2 regions of the Marinobacterium sp. xm-m-383 genome follow, and region 1 is predicted to be linked to the other one. Evidence: predicted binding sites of a transcription regulator. Region 1 holds the regulator's gene; the other holds the start of a gene.
The links. Region 1 encodes FNR, which switches genes on or off when oxygen is low (the NO sensors DNR and NnrR bind a similar motif). Its sites were predicted from a motif close to TTGATNTANATCAA; they were not measured.
Positions count from the first base shown of each region.

Region 2: XMM383_RS04825 (cytochrome ubiquinol oxidase subunit I) is a predicted target of FNR. The motif match lies at 5,857-5,870, and genes of this name have one in related genera.

Region 1 covers NZ_WBYT01000001.1:245,189-254,481, forward strand. Annotated here, with positions in the region: gene XMM383_RS01180 (recombination-associated protein RdgC) at 1-843, opposite strand, end outside; gene XMM383_RS01185 (thioredoxin fold domain-containing protein) at 943-1,347, opposite strand; gene XMM383_RS01190 (alpha/beta hydrolase) at 1,373-2,251, opposite strand; gene XMM383_RS01195 (adenine phosphoribosyltransferase) at 2,328-2,870, opposite strand; gene fnr (fumarate/nitrate reduction transcriptional regulator Fnr) at 2,884-3,645, opposite strand; gene hemN (oxygen-independent coproporphyrinogen III oxidase) at 3,767-5,152, opposite strand; gene XMM383_RS01210 (sulfite exporter TauE/SafE family protein) at 5,228-5,881, opposite strand; gene ccoS (cbb3-type cytochrome oxidase assembly protein CcoS) at 5,884-6,096, opposite strand; gene XMM383_RS01220 (heavy metal translocating P-type ATPase) at 6,103-8,508, opposite strand; gene XMM383_RS01225 (FixH family protein) at 8,518-9,027, opposite strand; gene ccoG (cytochrome c oxidase accessory protein CcoG) at 9,118-9,293, opposite strand, start outside.
Region 2 covers NZ_WBYT01000002.1:235,705-244,997, reverse strand. Annotated here, with positions in the region: gene cydX (cytochrome bd-I oxidase subunit CydX) at 1-32, shown strand, start outside; gene cydD (thiol reductant ABC exporter subunit CydD) at 106-1,791, shown strand; gene XMM383_RS04840 (amino acid ABC transporter ATP-binding/permease protein) at 1,788-3,398, shown strand; gene XMM383_RS04835 (GTP-binding protein) at 3,411-4,463, shown strand; gene XMM383_RS04830 (hypothetical protein) at 4,542-5,753, opposite strand; gene XMM383_RS04825 (cytochrome ubiquinol oxidase subunit I) at 6,012-7,406, shown strand; gene XMM383_RS04820 (hypothetical protein) at 7,418-8,641, shown strand; gene XMM383_RS04815 (cytochrome C) at 8,652-8,954, shown strand; gene XMM383_RS04810 (FAD/NAD(P)-binding oxidoreductase) at 8,951-9,293, shown strand, end outside.

The DNA of each region.
Region 1 (9,293 bases):
GGCTAGATCAGCATCCAGTGCCAGTGCTTCGTCCTCTTGCTCGCGGTCGCTCTGTTGCTCTTGGTACTGATCCGTCATTTTAATCGAGTGCAGGGTTAGATCCGAGTGCATGACAAACTGCAGCTGATCGCGCCACACCAGTTCTAGGCGCTCTGCTAACATGCCGCCGCTAAGGTGCGCTTGGATCTCTTTGTCAGTCAGGTTTTGGCCTTTAATCTTGATCTGGCTGCTGGTCTCTAAAGGATCGGTAAACTCGGTGACAGCGCCCAGCTCAAGTGCACGGGGTAGATCACGGTTCTCTAGTAGCCAGTCGCTGAACACTTTGTTGGCCGGAAGCGCGGTCGAGGTCAGTTTTACCGATAGTGACCCTAGATCTTCACGCAGTGTGCTTAGCAGCTCTTCTGCGCGCTTAAAGCTGCTGCCCTCCACAATCAGTAGTTTATGGTGAGGCGCGATAAGAGCACGTGTGGTTTTACGGCGTGTAAATGCACGTGGCAATAACGTCAGGGTAATCTCGTCTTTAAGCTGCACCTTCTCTTTACGGTAGACCTTACGATCTTCAGTCGCCTCTATCTGCTCTACCTTCTCGTTGAGCTGATCTTTAATCACACTCGAAGGGAGGATCTTCTCCTCTTCACGCAGTGAGATTAGGTGAAAACCGTGACTGGTCAGTACCGGTAGATCTATGACACCAGGCGCCACTTCACCCCAACCCACTGAACGTGGTTCAGCGCCTTTACAGGGTACGAAGGGTCTGGCTTCTAGCGCCTCCATCAGTGCGGCTTCATTAAATGAATCACTGGGAGAAAAACGGTACCAAATGGCGTTACGAAACCAGAGCATAAAACCTCTAAATGCGGATTAGGTGAAGGGGCGCTATTATGTTGCTCTGATAGAAGGGATGCAAGCAGAGAGCCCTCTGCTTGCGGTTAGTTTCTGAGGTTAAAAGCTGTTACGAGCCGATTTAATCGCTTCATCGATGTAGTAACCGTAGAACTCTGGCGTGTTCACACCGACGATCTTTTTAGCGCGAGTCTCGCCCTTTGCATCGACAAATAGAATGGTCGGGGTGAAGCGTCCACCCAAGCTCTTAGCGACCTGTTCTGCCGAGCCCGTTGAGCCATCAAAGTTGATGACGGGAGTAGGGTTGCTCAGATCCAGTACCTGAATAGGGGGTGCATCGTTCGTTTGTAAAAGAGGTTTTAGGAAGTCCTCTTTGACGGTAACACAGAAGGCACAACCATCCTGAGAGACCAACAGAACAATCACTTCATTTGGGTTCGCTTTACCAAGCGACTGAAGATCTGTGGCTGTCTTAAGTGTTACCTCGGCTTGGGCGCTTATCATAAGGCCCAAGCTGAGAAGAAGTGCACTACAGGTTTTCGATAAAATCGACCGCATATTCCACCGCCTCGTCGGCAAACAGATCTAAGAAGAAGTGATCCGCATCCTCAACGACTACTAGTTCAATGTTCTCTTTGTCGATACTTTCCATCTTTTCAGGAAGATCTGCAACCACGGTATCCAAGCTGCCTGCGATGACCAGAGTAGGGATGTTAGTCTCTTTTAACACGGTGGGTGTGTCGTACTCAGGGTAGTTACCGTAGTAGCTTAGGACCGCTTCAGCTGACGCACCGCTGTTCTCACAGTAGATGATGCTGATGCCATCGATCATCGCCTTAGGATCCATTCCCTTAGCTTTTTCTAGAATCGGCTCGATAGGCGTTTCATAGCGTTTGCCATAACCCTCTATGGTCTTAGTGTAGTCCCAAGTTGCAGGTGCTAATAGAACTTGGCCTTTGATCTTATCTTGGTTAGCTGCAGCAAACTGAGCCGTCTGGTTGCCGCCACGCGAGTGACCCATTACCCAACGATCGCCTGCGCCTTGTCCATCTAGCCAGGTTTGCCATGCATCCATTTCAGCCAGTGCTTGCTGCATGGTGTGTTGAGCCGGAAGGGTACAGTCGTACATCGCTGATTCGCGGTTATCTAGGCCGTAACTCAGGTTGATGGCTAGAGTAGAGATGCCGTAATCGACCATCTGTTCCTGCACGTAGCTGATGATCTCCATCTCGTTGTGAGCCAGGGTGCCGTGCGTCAGCATCAGTACACCGTCTGCCAGGGATTTATCAGCCGTCAGTTCAAGGTTGCCGTTCAGTGTTAAACCCTCAAACGGTATCTGAACCTGTTCAGCCTGTGCAGTTGCAGCCATGAGTGATGCAGCGAGTAGGGTGGTCGATAGTCGAAGCATTTAAAACTCCATTAAACTTAAAATTTTTATCGTTAATAGGTATAAAAAAACCGAGGTGGCTAAACCTCGGTTTCTATTAGAGACCGTCGTAGGCCAGTAAACAGTATACGGGGACGCCGGTGTCTTGGATTTTTTGTGATCCGTTAAGGTCTGGCAGGTCAATCAGCGCTGCCACCTCAACAACGCTAGCCCCTAGACCGTTGATCAGTGTGCAGGCCGCCAGTGCTGTGCCCCCAGTGGCAATAAGGTCATCGATCAATACCACTTTGTCGCCAGCGGTAACGGCATCCTTCTGAATCTCCACGGAGGCTGTGCCGTACTCTAGCGTATAGTCTTGGTGAATCGTTTCACCGGGCAACTTGCCTTTTTTACGAACCAAAATCAGAGGCTTGTTCAGCTGGTGCGCAATAATCGCACCAAATAGAAAACCTCGAGCATCGATACAGGCTATGTGGGTAATATCCATCTGCATGTAACGATCAATAAAGGCGTTTGCGACCATGCGAGAGGCACGTGGATCTTGAAAAATCGGCGTAATATCACGGAACAGAATGCCAGGCTCTGGCCAATCTGGAATAGAGCGGACAACCGATTTTACATAGTGCTCGTCGTAAGACATTAAAGATCCTTATTTAACCGTGGTGTTGATTGCACTCTGGGCTAGGTGCTTCACCTGCCGCATCCAGCAGCGCTGCTTGATCAAGAATTTCCAGCTCTTTACCTTCAACACGAATCAGCTCTTGTGAAGAGAAGCGTGTAAAGATTCGACTGACCGTCTCGACCGCTAGGCCAAGGTAGTTGCCTATTTCGTTACGTGACATCGAAAGTCGGAAGGATTGTGCAGAGTAGCCACGCAGGGCATAACGTTGCGACAGCTTGAAAATAAAGGTTGCGATACGTTGTTCCGCCGTCTTTTTAGAGAGCAGCATCATCATCTGTTGGTCATCGCTGATCTCGTGGCTCATAGAGCGCATCACAGAACGACGCAGCTCTGGCATTTGACCTGCCAGATCGTCCAAGCGTGAGAAAGGGATCTCACAGACAGTGGTCGTCTCAAGCATCTTAGCCGACATTGGGTAGCTGCCTGAATCGAATCCGGCTAGGCCAACCAGTTCACCTGGGAAGTAGAAACCGTTGATCTGCTCTTCTCCCTCAGGGTTTACAGAGTAAGTTTTTAACGACCCCGCACGAATGGCGAACAGTGACGTGAACTCTTCACCCTGTCTAAACAGGAAGTCGCCCTTGTGAAGTGGTTTGCTCTTATCAACGATATCGTCGAGGCGAAGCGCCTCTTCGTCGTTTAGAGAGACAGGCAAGCAGAGTGTACTCAAGCTGCAGGTGTTACAGCTTACCTGGCCGATGCTGGCGAGTTTGATGTTTTTGGTGTCAGACATAACTGCTCCTTAGTTGCCTGACAGTATATCCAAAAGCGCTTTATTGACCCAAGTCAATTTAGATAAAAAAGTGGACTTTTTAACGGTCCACTTTTAGTTAAATTTACTGTGCAAAATCGGATTAGATGATTTTAGAAAATCGCTGTTCTGAGTGATCGATATAGGCATCAAAGGTCATGCAGATTCGACGAATCAACAAACGCCCAGCGGCGGTGACATCCATTCCATCCTCTCTTAAATGAATCAGGCCATCCTGTGCCATCGGCTCAAGCAGTTTTAATTCGTTAGCAAAATACTCTTTAAAGTCGATATTGAGCGCTTTGGATTGATCGGCAAAATCGAGTTGGAAGTCACAGATCAGGCGGGTAATCACCGCTCTGCGAATTTTGTCATCCTCATTGAGGCAGTACTCTTTGGTTAATGCTGAGCCCTGAGATTCAATATCCTGAGTGTAGCGCTCAATGTTAGGGCTGTTCTGTAGGTAGTAATCGCCAATCTGACTAATAGATGAGACGCCTAAACCAATTAGGTCACACTGTGAGTGAGTGGTATAGCCCTGGAAGTTACGGTGCAGCGTTCCATCATCTTGGTGTTGTGTCAGTGTGTCGTCTGGCAGAGCAAAGTGATCCATACCAATGTTGCGGTAGCCCGCTGCCGTCAGATTCTCAATACTTTGATGGTGAATCGCAAGTTTAGTGAGCGCGTCGGGTAACTCATCGGCATTGATGCGACGCTGCGGTTTGAAACGCTCGGGTAGGTGAGCATAGTTAAATACCGAGAGACGATCGGGTCGTAGCTCTAGAATTCGGTCCAAGGTCTCGGCAAAGCTCTCTTCAGTTTGCAGCGGCAAGCCATAGATTAGATCGACATTGATTGAGCGAAAGCCCAGTTCACGCGCCTCTTTAAGAAGGTCCGTTGTCATCTCTAGAGATTGCACGCGGTTTACCTTGATTTGAACCGCTTCGTTAACATCCTGAACCCCTATGCTGATGCGGTTGAAACCTAATTCACGCAGCAGTTTTAAGCGGCCAGGTGTCATCTCACGAGGGTCGATCTCGATGGCGTAGTCACCCTGATCATCATCACGCAGTTTGAAGGCCTCTTTTAGTGCCTGCATTAAGCGAGCGGTCTGCTCATCATCGATGAAGGTGGGTGTACCACCACCCCAGTGAAGCTGATCCACTTGAACGTCACTGCCCAGTTCAGCGCTGCGCAGTTTAATCTCTTTTAACAGCGTCTGAAGGTAGGGTTCTGCGCGGGAACGATCTTTTGTGACCACTTTGTTGCATCCACAGTAGTAGCAGACGTGTGCACAGAAGGGGATGTGAATATAGAGTGATAAAGGCTTACGACTGTCGCGCTCACTGATCGCTTTAGAGAGCGTTTTGACACTGTCTGGAGTGTCAGTAAATTGCAGTGCGGTTGGGTAAGAGGTGTAGCGTGGACCTGCTAAATCATAACGGCGAATCAGGTCGGTATCCCACTGGATGTTGGTCTGTTGCAGCACAGTAATATTCCTTAATCATCAGATTTAAGAATATTAGGCAATAATAGAGGTTTATGTGTTGATACGGGTCAACCGCTACGCGCTTAGCAGTGTCCAAATGCCCATCAGTATCAACAGCAGCCCCGAGAGTTTGCGTACCAAAGTGTGGGCGACCAGCTCGCGTAGTTGTTTAGCCAGTAGTCCAGTGGCGAGCATGGCTGGTAATGTACCCAAGCCAAAGCCCAGCATGAGTAGAGTGCTTTCTGTAACGCTCCCGGCGGCCGATGACCAGATTAAGGTGCTGTAGACCAGACCGCAAGGTAGCCAGCCCCAGCCAATGCCCAGTACTAGGGCTTTAAACGGGGTATCGGCAGGCATAAAGGGTTTAAGGAGAGGCGCTATCTGTTTCCACAATAGCGAACCAGCCTGTTCCAGTTTGGTTAAACCAAACCACCACTGTGCGATGTAGAGGCCCATGCTGATCAGTAGAAGGCCTGCAATCCAGCGTAGCGCAAAGGCTATCTCTGTCTGTTGTAGGGTTGCACCTAACAGACCAAGAATGGCACCCGCTGCACAGTAGCTAGCGATACGTCCAAGATTGTAGCTAAACAGACCTAATAGGGAGTTGGCTCGACCTGTTCCACCTATACTGAGACTCGAGGCAAGTCCACCACACATGGCTAGGCAGTGTGTTGTGCCAAGAAGGCCAATGATGAATGCCGAGGTGAAGCTAAGAGAGGCGGGCAGCATGCTCAATCTTTTGGTGTTTCAGAGGATGGAGCTTCAGGCTCTTTTTTGACGCGCGCGTCTTCAGGAATCATATCTTCATCATCGTCGTATAGAATGCGATGAGCAGGGGACTCTAGGTCATCAAATTGACCAGAATTTACGCTGTAGAAGAAAGCCCAGGTCGCAAATGCCACTAAGATGATTGCGACAGGGATGAGTAGATAGACGATTTCCATAAAATCCTACAGCTGTTTAGTTAAACGAAGGGCATTGCCGACAACAATCAGAGAGCTAAGGGACATGCCAATAGCCGCCATCCAGGGGGCAATAAAACCACTTGCTGCTAAGGGTAGCGCGATTAGGTTGTATAACAAAGCCCAGCCAATATTTTGACGAATGATGTTGCGTGTTTTGCGAGCCATGTTAAGTGAACCAGGGATGCGTCTTAGATCAGAGCTGACCAACACAGCATCAGAGGATGTTTTGGCAAGGTCTGTCGCGCCGTTCATCGCAATAGAGGTCTGCGCACCGGACAGAACGGGAATGTCGTTGATACCATCGCCAATCATCAGGATGCGTTCACCGTCGTTTTGCATCGCCTTTACACGAGCTAGCTTATCTTCTGGCGACAAGTGCGCTTCAACATGATCGATCCCTAACTCAGAGGCGATGCGTTGTGCATTCGCTTCGCGATCACCGGTTAGCATGCCAACAGGTAATCCCAATGCTTGGATCTGCTTAACCGCTTCAATAGCCTCAGGTCGAAGTTGATCGTCAATCGAAAACCAGGCGAGAGGGCCGGAGCTATTACCCATCAGAAGAAAAATCCCTGTCCCTTCTGGGTGAGTGGGAGGTTGGTTTCCAAAGAGTTCGGATACAAACCCGGGTTTACCAATACGATAGGTGTTTCCGTTAATCGTTCCCTCTACGCCTCTACCCACATGGTTAGTGGCCTCTTCAACAGAGTATTCAAAGTAGGGAGCAAAAGCGGACGCGATGGGGTGCTCTGAGCGGCTCTCAATTGCTGCCGCTAGTTGATTGAGCTCATCAACGGACTGCTCACAGAGAGGGGTGGTCTCACGCAACGTCAGTTTGCCGGTGGTCAGTGTGCCGGTTTTATCAAAGTAGACGGCCGTGCACTGTGCCAAACTCTCTAATACATGCCCGCGAGTAACCAGCAGTCCCATTTTACGCAGAGAACCTATGGCTGCTGTTAAAGCCGTCGGTGTAGCCAAGGAGAGTGCGCAAGGGCAGGTGACTACTAGGACGGAGAGTGTCACCCAGAAAGCGTCTGAAGGGGATATCTGCCACCAGATAAGACTGACAACGACAGCCGTTAGAAGAACGCCAGCGACAAAATAGCTCGCAACCTTGTCGGCAATCTGAGCCGCCTTGGGTTTATCAGCCTGAGCACGATCCAATAGATTCAAAATGGAGGACATGCGAGACTGTTCAGCACTGCTGGTGATCTCCATCTCAATCGCTTGCTCCATATTGATGGTACCGCCTACTAAAGGGTCGCCAAGCGCTTTGCTGACGGGCAGAGGCTCACCGGTGAGGGCCGACTCATCAATGCTGGTGTGTTGCGTAAAGAGTATGCCATCAGCTGGTATGGAGTGACCGGGCTTAACCAGTACGCGATCGCCTGGGTTGAGTTCCGATACCGGGACAAGCTGTTCGCCTGTCTCGGTCAATCGCGTAGCGCTGGCTGGAAGAATATTGGCCAACTCATTGCCGGCCATACCGGTTCTGTGGCGCGCTTTCATCTCGAAGAAGCGGCCAATCAATAGGAAGAAGGTGAACATCGAGACCGAGTCGTAGTAGACCTCGCCGCTCTGCGTGATCGTAGCCCATACGCTGGCTATATAAGCGCCACCTATAGCGATAGATACCGGCACATCCATACTGAGGTGTCGGGTGCGAAGATCCCGTCGGGCCGCGTTGAAGAAGGGGCGCGCGGCATAAAATACAACAGGGGTGGCAACAATGAAGCTGGTCCAGCGAATAAAGTTCTGGATGTGCTCCTCCATGAAGAAGGCGTCACCTAGGTAGAGTGCCGATGACATCATCATCACCTGCATCATGCCGACACCGGCAACACCCAGTCGGCGCATCGCCTTTTTCTGCTCCTGTTCGTAGAGCTTCTCTTCTTGGTTGGGCGTAAACGGGTGAGGTGTGTAACCGATCGAAATGATGGCGGCCATCAGTTCACTTAAGGGTTTCTCTGACGGGTTCCAAACGAGTCGAGCGCGGTGGTTGGTTAGGTTAACGGTAAAGCTAGTGACACCAACCTGTTCGGTCAGATGCTTCTCTAAAAGCCAAACACAGGCAGCACAGTGGATCCCTTCAATGACAAAGAGGGCCTCTTTGCGATCGGAGTCTATGGTTCTGACGAAGGGTGCTTGAATGGATTCATTATCATAGAGTGCGAGTTGATCTTCGGACTCTATTTCAGTGGGGCGTTCTTGCTGTTGACTGCCGCGGTGCTGGTAGTACTTCTCTAGACCTGAGCCCAGTATTGTTTGAGTGACCGCACGGCAGGCGGGGCAACAAAATGACTCTTGCTTTCCATCAATTGAAAGCTCAACCTTCACCCCCTTAGGAATAGGGGTGGCACAGTGAAAACAAGAGTCTTTTGGATTACTCATTTTGGTCTGTTAGAACTTACCCACCTTGAAGGTATTTTGATCGTAAGGGGGCAATATTTCGCGACGTAGACGCCAGTTACCCTCAGTGTTGGTAATGATCAGGTAGCGTTTGCCGGTAAGTGTGCTCTGTAAGTTGCCAACGTAGACACCTGTACCACCCACTGAACGAACCGTAAGGCTTTGATCATACTTCTGGTGGGTAGGGTGAACCAGATCAACAGAGAGTTGATCACCCAAAAAACTGTTCGATTTAAGATCCAAGCGAATGTCACCGGTCAGTGTGTCCAGCAATACTTCACCGTGAATGCCTAAGCGATCCGCTTCATCTGAACGGCTGGTGTCGACATTAGTACCACGTGCCTCTTTGTAGTAATCGTCTTTAACCACGCCATCCATAGTCGTAATAGCAAGATAGAGGAAGGTTGTTCCATAGATAACCACAGCGATCAACGGCGCCAATACAAACCATAGCCATTTCTGCTTGTACCAAGGGCCAATGTCGTGAGTCTGTTCAGTCATGTAAACCTCAAAATAGTGACTAAAATAAAGCGCGGATACCCCTAAGAATATCCGCGCGCGAGTATATCACAGATTCTCTGTGACACTGTCTTAACGCTTCGGCGCAGGACCTATAAAACGACTTTCTGATTCAGCTTCAACGCCTGAGCCATCAGTCGCTGTTACGATAAAATCGATCTCATAGTTTGCTCGCTCCATAGCGCGAGGATCCAGAATGATCGACAGGTTGTGATCGAGTAGTTCACCAACGGCTACGTTTACTACGG
Region 2 (9,293 bases), on a different contig from region 1:
ATGCTGAAGAGGAGCAGCGCGCAGACGATTAATCTGTACGCTCTAGCTGTACGTAATCAAGGGGCTTTCGAGCCCCTTTTTTTGTAAACCTTAGTGAGTGTTAAGTTGGCCAGACAACGAAAATCCAACCCGACCGCAATCCTCGATCAGCACCAGTTTGATCTGAAGGGTTCCATGCGCCTGTCGCTGCTATTGGGCGTGATTCAAACGCTTTGTACTATTGGATTCGCCTACTGGGTCGCTCTGTTGATCGATCAGGTATTAACTCAGGGCAGCTTAGATCACAGCCCGCTTCTTTTGGTCGCTGCGGCCTTCCTCATTCTTGCCGTTAAAGCGGCTGCATCACTCTGGCAATCGACTATCAATCTGCGCAACTCAGTCACCATCCGCGATCGCTTGCGAGAGCAGATTCTTAGCCTCAGTTTTAAAACTGGGATTTCGCTCTTCCCTGCTTTCAAGCCGGCACAACTGGCCAACCTGCTGACCAGTGAAGTCGACAAGCTCAAAGAGTATTACGCAGAGTTTAAGATTCAAAAGCAGATGGCTGTATGGACTCCCGTTTTGATTCTAATTGCCGCTAGCTTTGTGAACTGGTTAGTGCCGCTGATTTTGTTGCTGACCACGCCTTTGATTCCGATCTTTATGATCATTGTCGGTAATAAAGCGGGGGAAGCGTCACGCAACAACTTAGAGCAGCTCAATCGGTTGGGCCATCTACTTGAAGATCGCCTTCGCAACGTTGATCTGCTTCAGCAAGAGAGAGCCGTCGGTAAAGAGACCGAGGCGTTGCACCATCAGTCGGATCAGTTCCGTATTAGCACGATGAAAGTTCTGCGTTTGGCGTTTCTGTCCGGTACGCTGTTGGAGTTTTTTGCTGCAATCAGCGTGGCACTGGTCGCAGTCTATTTAGGACTCTTCTTTTTAGATAAATACTCTCTCGGTGCTTGGGGAACCGACATCAGTTTTGCTGAGGGTGCCTTTCTATTGATGCTAGCGCCCGAATACTACTTACCTCTGCGTAAGATGGGCGCGCTATACCACGCAAAATCGAACGCACGGGCTGTCGCCGAGCAAATTGAGCAACTCAAACAGGCCGCTGAACCGTCAAGTGTAGGTAGTGAAGCTTCACAAGCAGGCTCTTTTAAAGCATCGATAAAAATCGAAGGCTTAGTATCAGGTAGTGATCAAGCCATTCATAAACCAGTCTCTGTGGAGCTTAAAGCCGGTGAATCACTTCTGATTGAAGCACCTTCAGGCACAGGAAAAACGAGCTTACTCGATACCCTAGCAGGGCTTCGTCCCCCACTATCTGGGGCCGTATCTGCTGACGAAATAACAATCGAACCCTACAACAACCCTCACTGGCAGCAGACCATTGGATACATAACCCAGCACCCAGAACTGATCTATGGTTCGTTAAGGGAGAACCTCTGCTTAGGTAAGAGTTACTCTGATGATGACATTTGGGCTGCCCTACGATCGGCTCAATTAGAAACCGTCGTTAAGCAACTTCCACAGGGTTTGGACTACTTCATAACCGACTCTGGACACTTTCTATCGGGAGGTCAGACACAACGTCTTTCGATTGCGCGAGCGCTTCTGCATCGACCTAAACTACTGCTTCTTGATGAACCTATAGCGAACTTAGATGTCGATACAGCCGAGTTGTTTATGAGTGCGTTACAACAGTATGTTGAACAGGGTGGCATGATCATCATGGCCAGCCATCGTACCAATCAGTTTACCTTCACCCAACAGCTTACTTTAACTAAGGCGGAGGTAGAGGCATGAAACGACACTACTGGTCTCTACTGCTAGCAGAGCGAGGCGTCTTTCTACTCGGCTTAACCCTTTCCATTGTGACAGCCTTTGCCGGTATTGCTCTATTGGCAGTCTCTGGTTGGTTTATCAGTGCTGCAGCCATAGCGGGCGTTACGGCAGCCGCCGCTCATGCATTTAACTTTTTTACTCCCGGTGCCATTGTTCGTGGCCTCTCCATTGCGCGTACGGCTGGTCGCTACGGAGAGCGATTGGCCAACCACGAAGCAACCTTTAGGCTCATATCGACACTAAGACGAGATATTTTCTCTCGACTGGCCAACAGCCAAAACATCAGTGCACGGATGAATCGACACGACAGTGCGAGTCAGATGCTGCAGGATATTCAAAACATTGAGGGGATCCATCTGCATTCGCTCGTGCCTGCCATTACCGCTCTCTTTTCAGCGCTTGGGTTTATTCTGGTTACGGCTCTGTTTCTACCCGATCTTGCGATAGCAAGCCTGCCATTAATCCTATTAGCTTTGATCGGAATTCCTTGGCTCTATGCTAAAGCGGTTCTGGAGCCCGAGTCTGAGCTGCATCTGAGTCGAAATGCACTCTGGTCACGCGCCAGCGGTATCTTCTCAAGCTTGCGCCTGCTCACCCTGTCGCAGCAGCTTGAACATGAGGGCAATAGGTTGCGCCAGCAGAGCCGACAGTCGGATCTATTCGAACTCCAAGCCCTAAAGCGCCAGCAACTCATCAACCTTCTATCGCAATTGATTAATTTATCTTTGGTCGGCTTAACACTGCTCATGGCTCTGCAGGCCTATCTCACGGGTGAACTGGCCGGCGCATTAATCTTTATGTTGCTGCTGTTATCTCTCGGAACCATTGAGGTCTTTGCCGCTGCAAATGGAGCCATCTCGCACCTTCTGTTAGGCCAACGCGCTTTAAGTCGCTTAGGCAAAAGTAGTAAAAATCAGCAAAACTTCGAAGAAAAACGCACTATATGCATAGAAAAGCCCTATTTTGGTATCTCAATCAAAGAGCTCTCATACGCTTATGAGGGGAGTGCACAGAGCGTCTTCGAAGCGCGATCTGTTGAGTTTAATCAGCTAGGTTTAAACTGGATTGCCGGACAGAGTGGCCGCGGTAAAACCACACTACTTCGATTAATTGCTGGCGAACTTGAGCTACAGCAGGGCAGCCTGATCGTTGAAGGTACCGCCTTATCTCAAATCGCTTATCTACCTCAACGAGTACAGATTGTTCGCTCTACACTGCGTCACAACCTAGACTTCACTGGCCAACGAAGCGACGAAGAGATTATCAGTGCACTGCAAACAGTAGAGCTAGGCGAATGGGTCGAATCACTACCCAAGCAACTCGACACTTGGATTGGTCCTGGTGAATGGGAGCCATCTGGCGGTGAGTTAAAACGCATTGGTTTGGCGCGTCTGCTTCTGAAACAGGCTGACATCCTGCTGTTAGATGAGCCCTTCGCTGGAATGGATGCTGAGCTTCAATCCACCATCGTCAATTCGCTACGAGATCTTTGGCAACATAAGCTGGTTATTCTGGTGTCACATGATCTTGAGCAACGAGCTTCGCAGGACGCCTTACACCAGCTGTAGAGAGACATTGTTATGAAAACCCCTATTACACTCCTCACAGGCTTTTTAGGCAGTGGAAAAACCACACTACTGAATTACTTAATTAATCAGCCTGAACTATCAGATACTCTGGTTATCATTAATGAGTTTGGTGAAATCGCCTTGGATCATCTGTTGGTGGCTGAGAGCAACGAGAATGTCTTGATGGAGATGGACAGCGGGTGCATGTGTTGCACCGTGCGGGGTGATCTGGTCAACACGCTTCACGAAGTAACCGCACAAATTTCAGAGCCTGAGGGTCGACAATTCAAGCGCATCATCATTGAGACAACTGGGTTGGCAGACCCTGCTCCCATCATTCACACTCTGATGACCGATCGCTGGATTGCTGAAGCCTATCAATTAGATGGTGTTGTCACGACGGTCGATCTGGCTACGGGGTCACACACCTTAGATCAGCATAAAGAGTCCGTAAAACAGGCTGCTTTGGCAGACCTGCTGCTACTCACCAAAGGGGATATGACCGATAAAGTGGCAAAAGAGGCGTTAATCAGCCGACTTACCCAAATCAATCCCAGTGCGCGTAAGCTTGAGGTGGCCAGCGGTAAAGCAGACCCTAATCAGCTGCTCAACCTAGGATTGTTCACTACTGAGGGCAAACTAACCGATGTAGAGGCCTGGTTAAAAGAGGAGGCTTATTCTGAACAACATGATCACCACCATGACCATGATTGCCATCAGCATGGCTGCGATCATGATCATGCCAAACGTCATGGTGACAACATCGAATCCTTCTGCCTGACCGTTGAAAAGCCGATTAGCAAAGAAGCGCTTCAAGATTGGATGCAGTTATTAATGAGTCTAGTCGGCAGCAACATCCTACGTATCAAAGGCCTACTAAATATTGAAGGCGTTGCAGAACCCCTAGTCATTCATGGGGTACAGCAACTGTTTCACCCACCCGTTCCTCTACCAGCCTGGCCAAACGATGATCAGCGAACACGATTAGTGTTTATCACGCAAAACGTCAGCAAAGAGTTTATCGAGAACACGTTTAAGGAGCTGATTGATATTGCGGAGCCGTAAAGTAAAAACCCCATGAAATAACGACATTTCATGGGGTTTTTCAGTTAATCGCGACCTCTTCGAGATCGCTCCTACTGTTTATACTGCAGGTTCTACCACTAACTCTGGGTGGCGAAGCATGTTGTTTGTAAGGCGGACAATCGCATAAATCGTCGCGGCCTGAATCAAGAACATAACCCCGATACCCAACCAGTAGACTAAGCCAAACTTAGCGACAATGCCGTTGCCGACAATCGCAACGTGCCACCAGAAAAGGTTCAGCACAAAGAAGGCAACACCTGGGCAGACCAGACCAAAGGCAACTGGGCTGTGCTCACCTCCGTGCAGATACTTGTCTAGGTAACCATTCAACTTCATGACACGGTACCCAACCATCAAGATCACGGCTTGCAGGGCAACCATCAACGTCATCATTTGGAAGTTATCGCCAGCATCCAATGCACCACCGGTTAGGTGAGCAATGCCATGTTCCATACGTAACCACTCAATACCGAGCAGTGTCACAATCGGTACCAACATCCAAAGACTTGGCGTCGCTTGCTCTTGTAGACCATGCTGCATCATCGCATTGACGCCCGACACCAAAACGACCAGAACAACCAACACTGCGGCGATTAAGAACAGGTAAGAGAACACCGCGGCAATTGTAATAACAGCGGGAATGTGTGACATCGCTGCAGGCGCCGCAAAGCCGACCGATAGCATCGAAAAGGTAAAGGCCGCCATCAAAGGTGAAAGGTGGTTGTGCTCTTCACTGCGGTAACCCCCCTGCGTCAACATGCGACCCAAGTAACGTCCGTACATTTTTAGCGCGTAGTAACCGATGATCAAAAAGGCGATCAGCGCGCCGGGGAACATCCACTCAATAATCGTCCATAGACCCGGAACAAATAGCGCACCCGATACAAACATCACGTTCACTGTCATGGAGAAGGTCAGAGGCAAGGCCATCATTTGAACTTCAGCTGGTGAGTTCAAAATCCTCTCGTGGGCGTCAGTGCCTTTAACTGCGTTGTATTCGCGAATATTCCAAACCAACAGCGCAATGTGCAACAAGCCAAAAATAACGACACCGGCAATAGCAAAACCGATAATCAATGGCATTGGAATACCACTGGCAATGTCAGCACTCCAGGCACTCGTCCAGTGGTCCCAAGTTGGCATAGGGTAACCCTTATGCGGAACCATCCACATTAGGTACATAAAAAATGCCACTGACATACCGCCAGCGCCAAGTGCAGCTAAGAAAAAGCTAGGATGCCAAGGCTGAGTTGAGTCTCTTCTAAACATGGGAGATCTCCTAATTAGTTAAACCATAATGTATTAGATTTTTCTAATATAATAGAATTCAAATATATTAGAAACGTCTAATATGAATATTAATTATCCCCTTTTGATTTATCGCAAAAGCCTATAAATCCGGTTGCGGATTCTCAATGCGACGATCACTGCATGAATAGATACTGCTCGCCAAGCTGGTCGAGATGACTCGACCATTGAGCGGGGAGGTACTCCCCAAAACGTATCGTCTTCAAGGGGAATTATTCAATGGAGATGCTAGGACTCTATCCAGTCTGGTTTGAGCCGACACTCGGTTCAGGTTGGATCATCGGTATCATTGCGACCATACACGTTCTGTTTTCACACACATCTGTGGGTGCAGCACTGGTCTTCTCTTACCTTGCGGTGGTCGCTTACCGTAAGAACCGCCCAGAGCTTCTCGACTACATTCGTCGTTACGGCCTGTTTCTTTTGGTCTTCTCTTATGTCTTAGGTTCGATTACCGGACCAGGCATCTGGTTCTCAACTACGGTCGGCAGTCCGCGTGGTATCTCTGCACTGATTCATAGCTTTGTCTGGAAGTGGGCAACCGAGTGGGTCTTCTTTGTCATCGAGGTCATCGGTGTCTACATGATCGTCTACTTGGTGAATAAGGTGGATCAGAAAACACACCTGCGCATCAGTATCATCTTTGGCCTAGCCTCTTACACCACCATGCTAATCATTATCGGTATTCTGTCGTTCATGCTGATGCCTGGTAATGAAAACTGGTACACCGAAGGCGGTTACTTGAACGGTTTCTATGGCGCCAACACCTTTGCGCAATTGGCTATGCGAACGGCGTTTATGTTCACCATGACAGCGGTAGTCGGAGGCATTGTTGCCTCTTCAATTAAAGATATCGATTTCCGCAAAGAGATGGTTCGTCGTCTGGCGATTCTAGGTTTGGTTGCGACTGCAGCCGGTCTTGGTCTATTCAAATGGTACCTATCAACGATTCCAGCGACCGCTGAATTGGTGATGGAGAATCGTCTACCGGAGTACTTCACACCCGCTCTAATCTCTGTAATGGGCGGCATCATGGCCTACTTCGCAGCCACTCTGGCCGCACCAAAGCTGCTAAAACCAGCCATTGCGGGCGTCATGACGGTCGTCATTTTGGTGTTCGGACTTTGGCCAGAAGAGGTTGCGCGTGAGTCGATTCGTAAGCCTTATGTTGCAGGTGGATACGTCTACTCTAACCAGGTTATTGGTCGTGATGTTCCGGGGCTTGGTATTCACAGTGAGATCCCGACCATTGAAGAGCATGGCTTCACTAACGCTCTAATCTTCCTTCCCGAAGAGCTTCGCACGGTGACTGATTCTAATAAAGAGGCGGTTGGTCAAGCTCTGGCGTTGAACACCTGTTCAAACTGTCACTCACTGACCGATACAGGGATTCGCCCACTGGCAAATTACTTTGGTGACGACTCAAGCGAGTCGGATATTGCGGCCTACCTAAGAGCTGCACTGTCGAGTGGTACAACGCTCTACATGCCACAAATTCCACTTCAACAAGATGAAGCAGTGGCCTTGGCTAGCTTTATTCGTCAGTTGAAAGATCAATCTATTGCTGTCGCGGCTGATCAGGGTAATCCGATCACTGTGTCTCAGTCTCACTAAGGAGTATCACGATGAATGTAGACTCTTTATACGCACTTCGTGATGTGGCCGGGGTTCCCTCACATCCGATTCTATTTTTAGTGTTAGGTGTCGTCACCTTTGCACTTCATATGTTTGCGGTTCACGTTATGTTGGGCGGTGCAGCGCTGACTATTCGTGGTGCATTAAGCCAAGACAGTTACTGGCGTCAGCTTGCTAATGCCATGCTATCGACCGCAAAAATTGCGGTGTCGGTTGCTGTGGTTATCGGCGTTGCGCCACTACTGTTTGTGCAGGTGATCTATGATCCTTTCTGGTACACCTCTAATGTGCTGTCCGCTTGGTGGGTTATTGGATTCATTATCATACTGTCAGTCGCTTATCTGTTGATCTACCTCTTCTACTTTAAAAATGAAGATCTGACGCAGAATAAGACGAAATGTCCTGGCAGCATGATTCTATCGCTCGCACTGTTCATTGTTGTGGGTCTGATTATGCACACCCTAACCAACCAGATGCTCTCCCCTGATCAGTGGATGGAGTGGTATGCACCGCAGGGGCAGATCGATGCCAGCGGTACTCAGCTTCACTCAATCAACTGGGCGCGTTTCATCTTTATGATTGCTCTAGCAGCACCGGTAACCGGCGCATGGCTTTACGGCTACCGCCACTACATCAGCGTTCGTCCTGGTAGCGACTCGGGTTACCTTGAGTTTGTTCATAATCTGGCGCGTAAACTGCTTGCTCAAGGCTCTGTGGTATCGATTCTTATTGGTGCAATCTGGATGGTTAGCCTGCCAGAGAACCAAATTGAGTTTTTAACCAACCCGATGCTCTACATCACAGCCCTAGCATTGATCGCTTTAGCGATGGTGCCGACTCTGTTTGGCAGCAAAATTAACAACGGCTACACCGCCTACTGGTTAGTAGCGGTCGCCTTTGTAGTGATCGCACTGGTCGCGGTTGATCGTGAAATCATTCGCTGGGTTGCCCTAGTCGTTGAGTCTGGCTACAACCCAATGGACTACCCAATTAACATGGATTGGTACAGCACCATTCTGTTCTTCGCGACTTTCGCAGTTGTCGGTGGCATGGCCTGCACCTACCTAATCACGGTTGCATGGCAGGCGGGACAAACAGAAGGCACCTACACACCATCTGTGGCTATCTCTCGCCTGGGTAACTGGACCATTTACATCATCTTAATCTGGATCGTGCACTACTTTGCCGTCGGATTCTGGGTATGGGCACAGTAAGGAGATGACGATGAAAAAAGTAATGATTTTAAGCGCCCTACTCCTATCCACTTCAGCTTTTGCCGATGAGCGAGCGGAAATTATGGCGAACCCCTGCGCTGTGTGCCACGGCACCAATGGACAGGTTGAAAATTCAGCGTTCATGCCGTTAGCAGGAATGAGTGCCGAGACCTTTGTTAAAACCATGTTGGATTTCCGGACAGGTGAACGCGACTCTACTCTGATGAGAGGTCTTGCTCTTGCATACAGTGACGATGAGATCGCAGCAATGGGTAAATACTTTGAATCACTTGAAGTTGGAGGTGAACAATGATTTCACGTAGAGACTTCCTTGGCATGGCTTTGACTGCTGGTGCAGCAGGTCTGCTGCCACTAAATGCGCACGCTGCAACCGGTAAAGTTGTCGTTATTGGTGGCGGTGTCGGCGGTGCAACCTTCGCTAAATATATGAAGATGAAGGCACCTCAAATTGAGGTCACCATAATTGAGCAAAATCCAATTTACATTCGCCCGTACGGATCCTCTGAAGTGCTCAATGGACACATTGATATGTCTGATCTCGAGGTCAGCTATGATGCTTTAAGAATCAAATACGGCGTCAACGTTGTGATCGATAAAGCAGTTGGACTGGATGCCGATAAACGCATTGTCA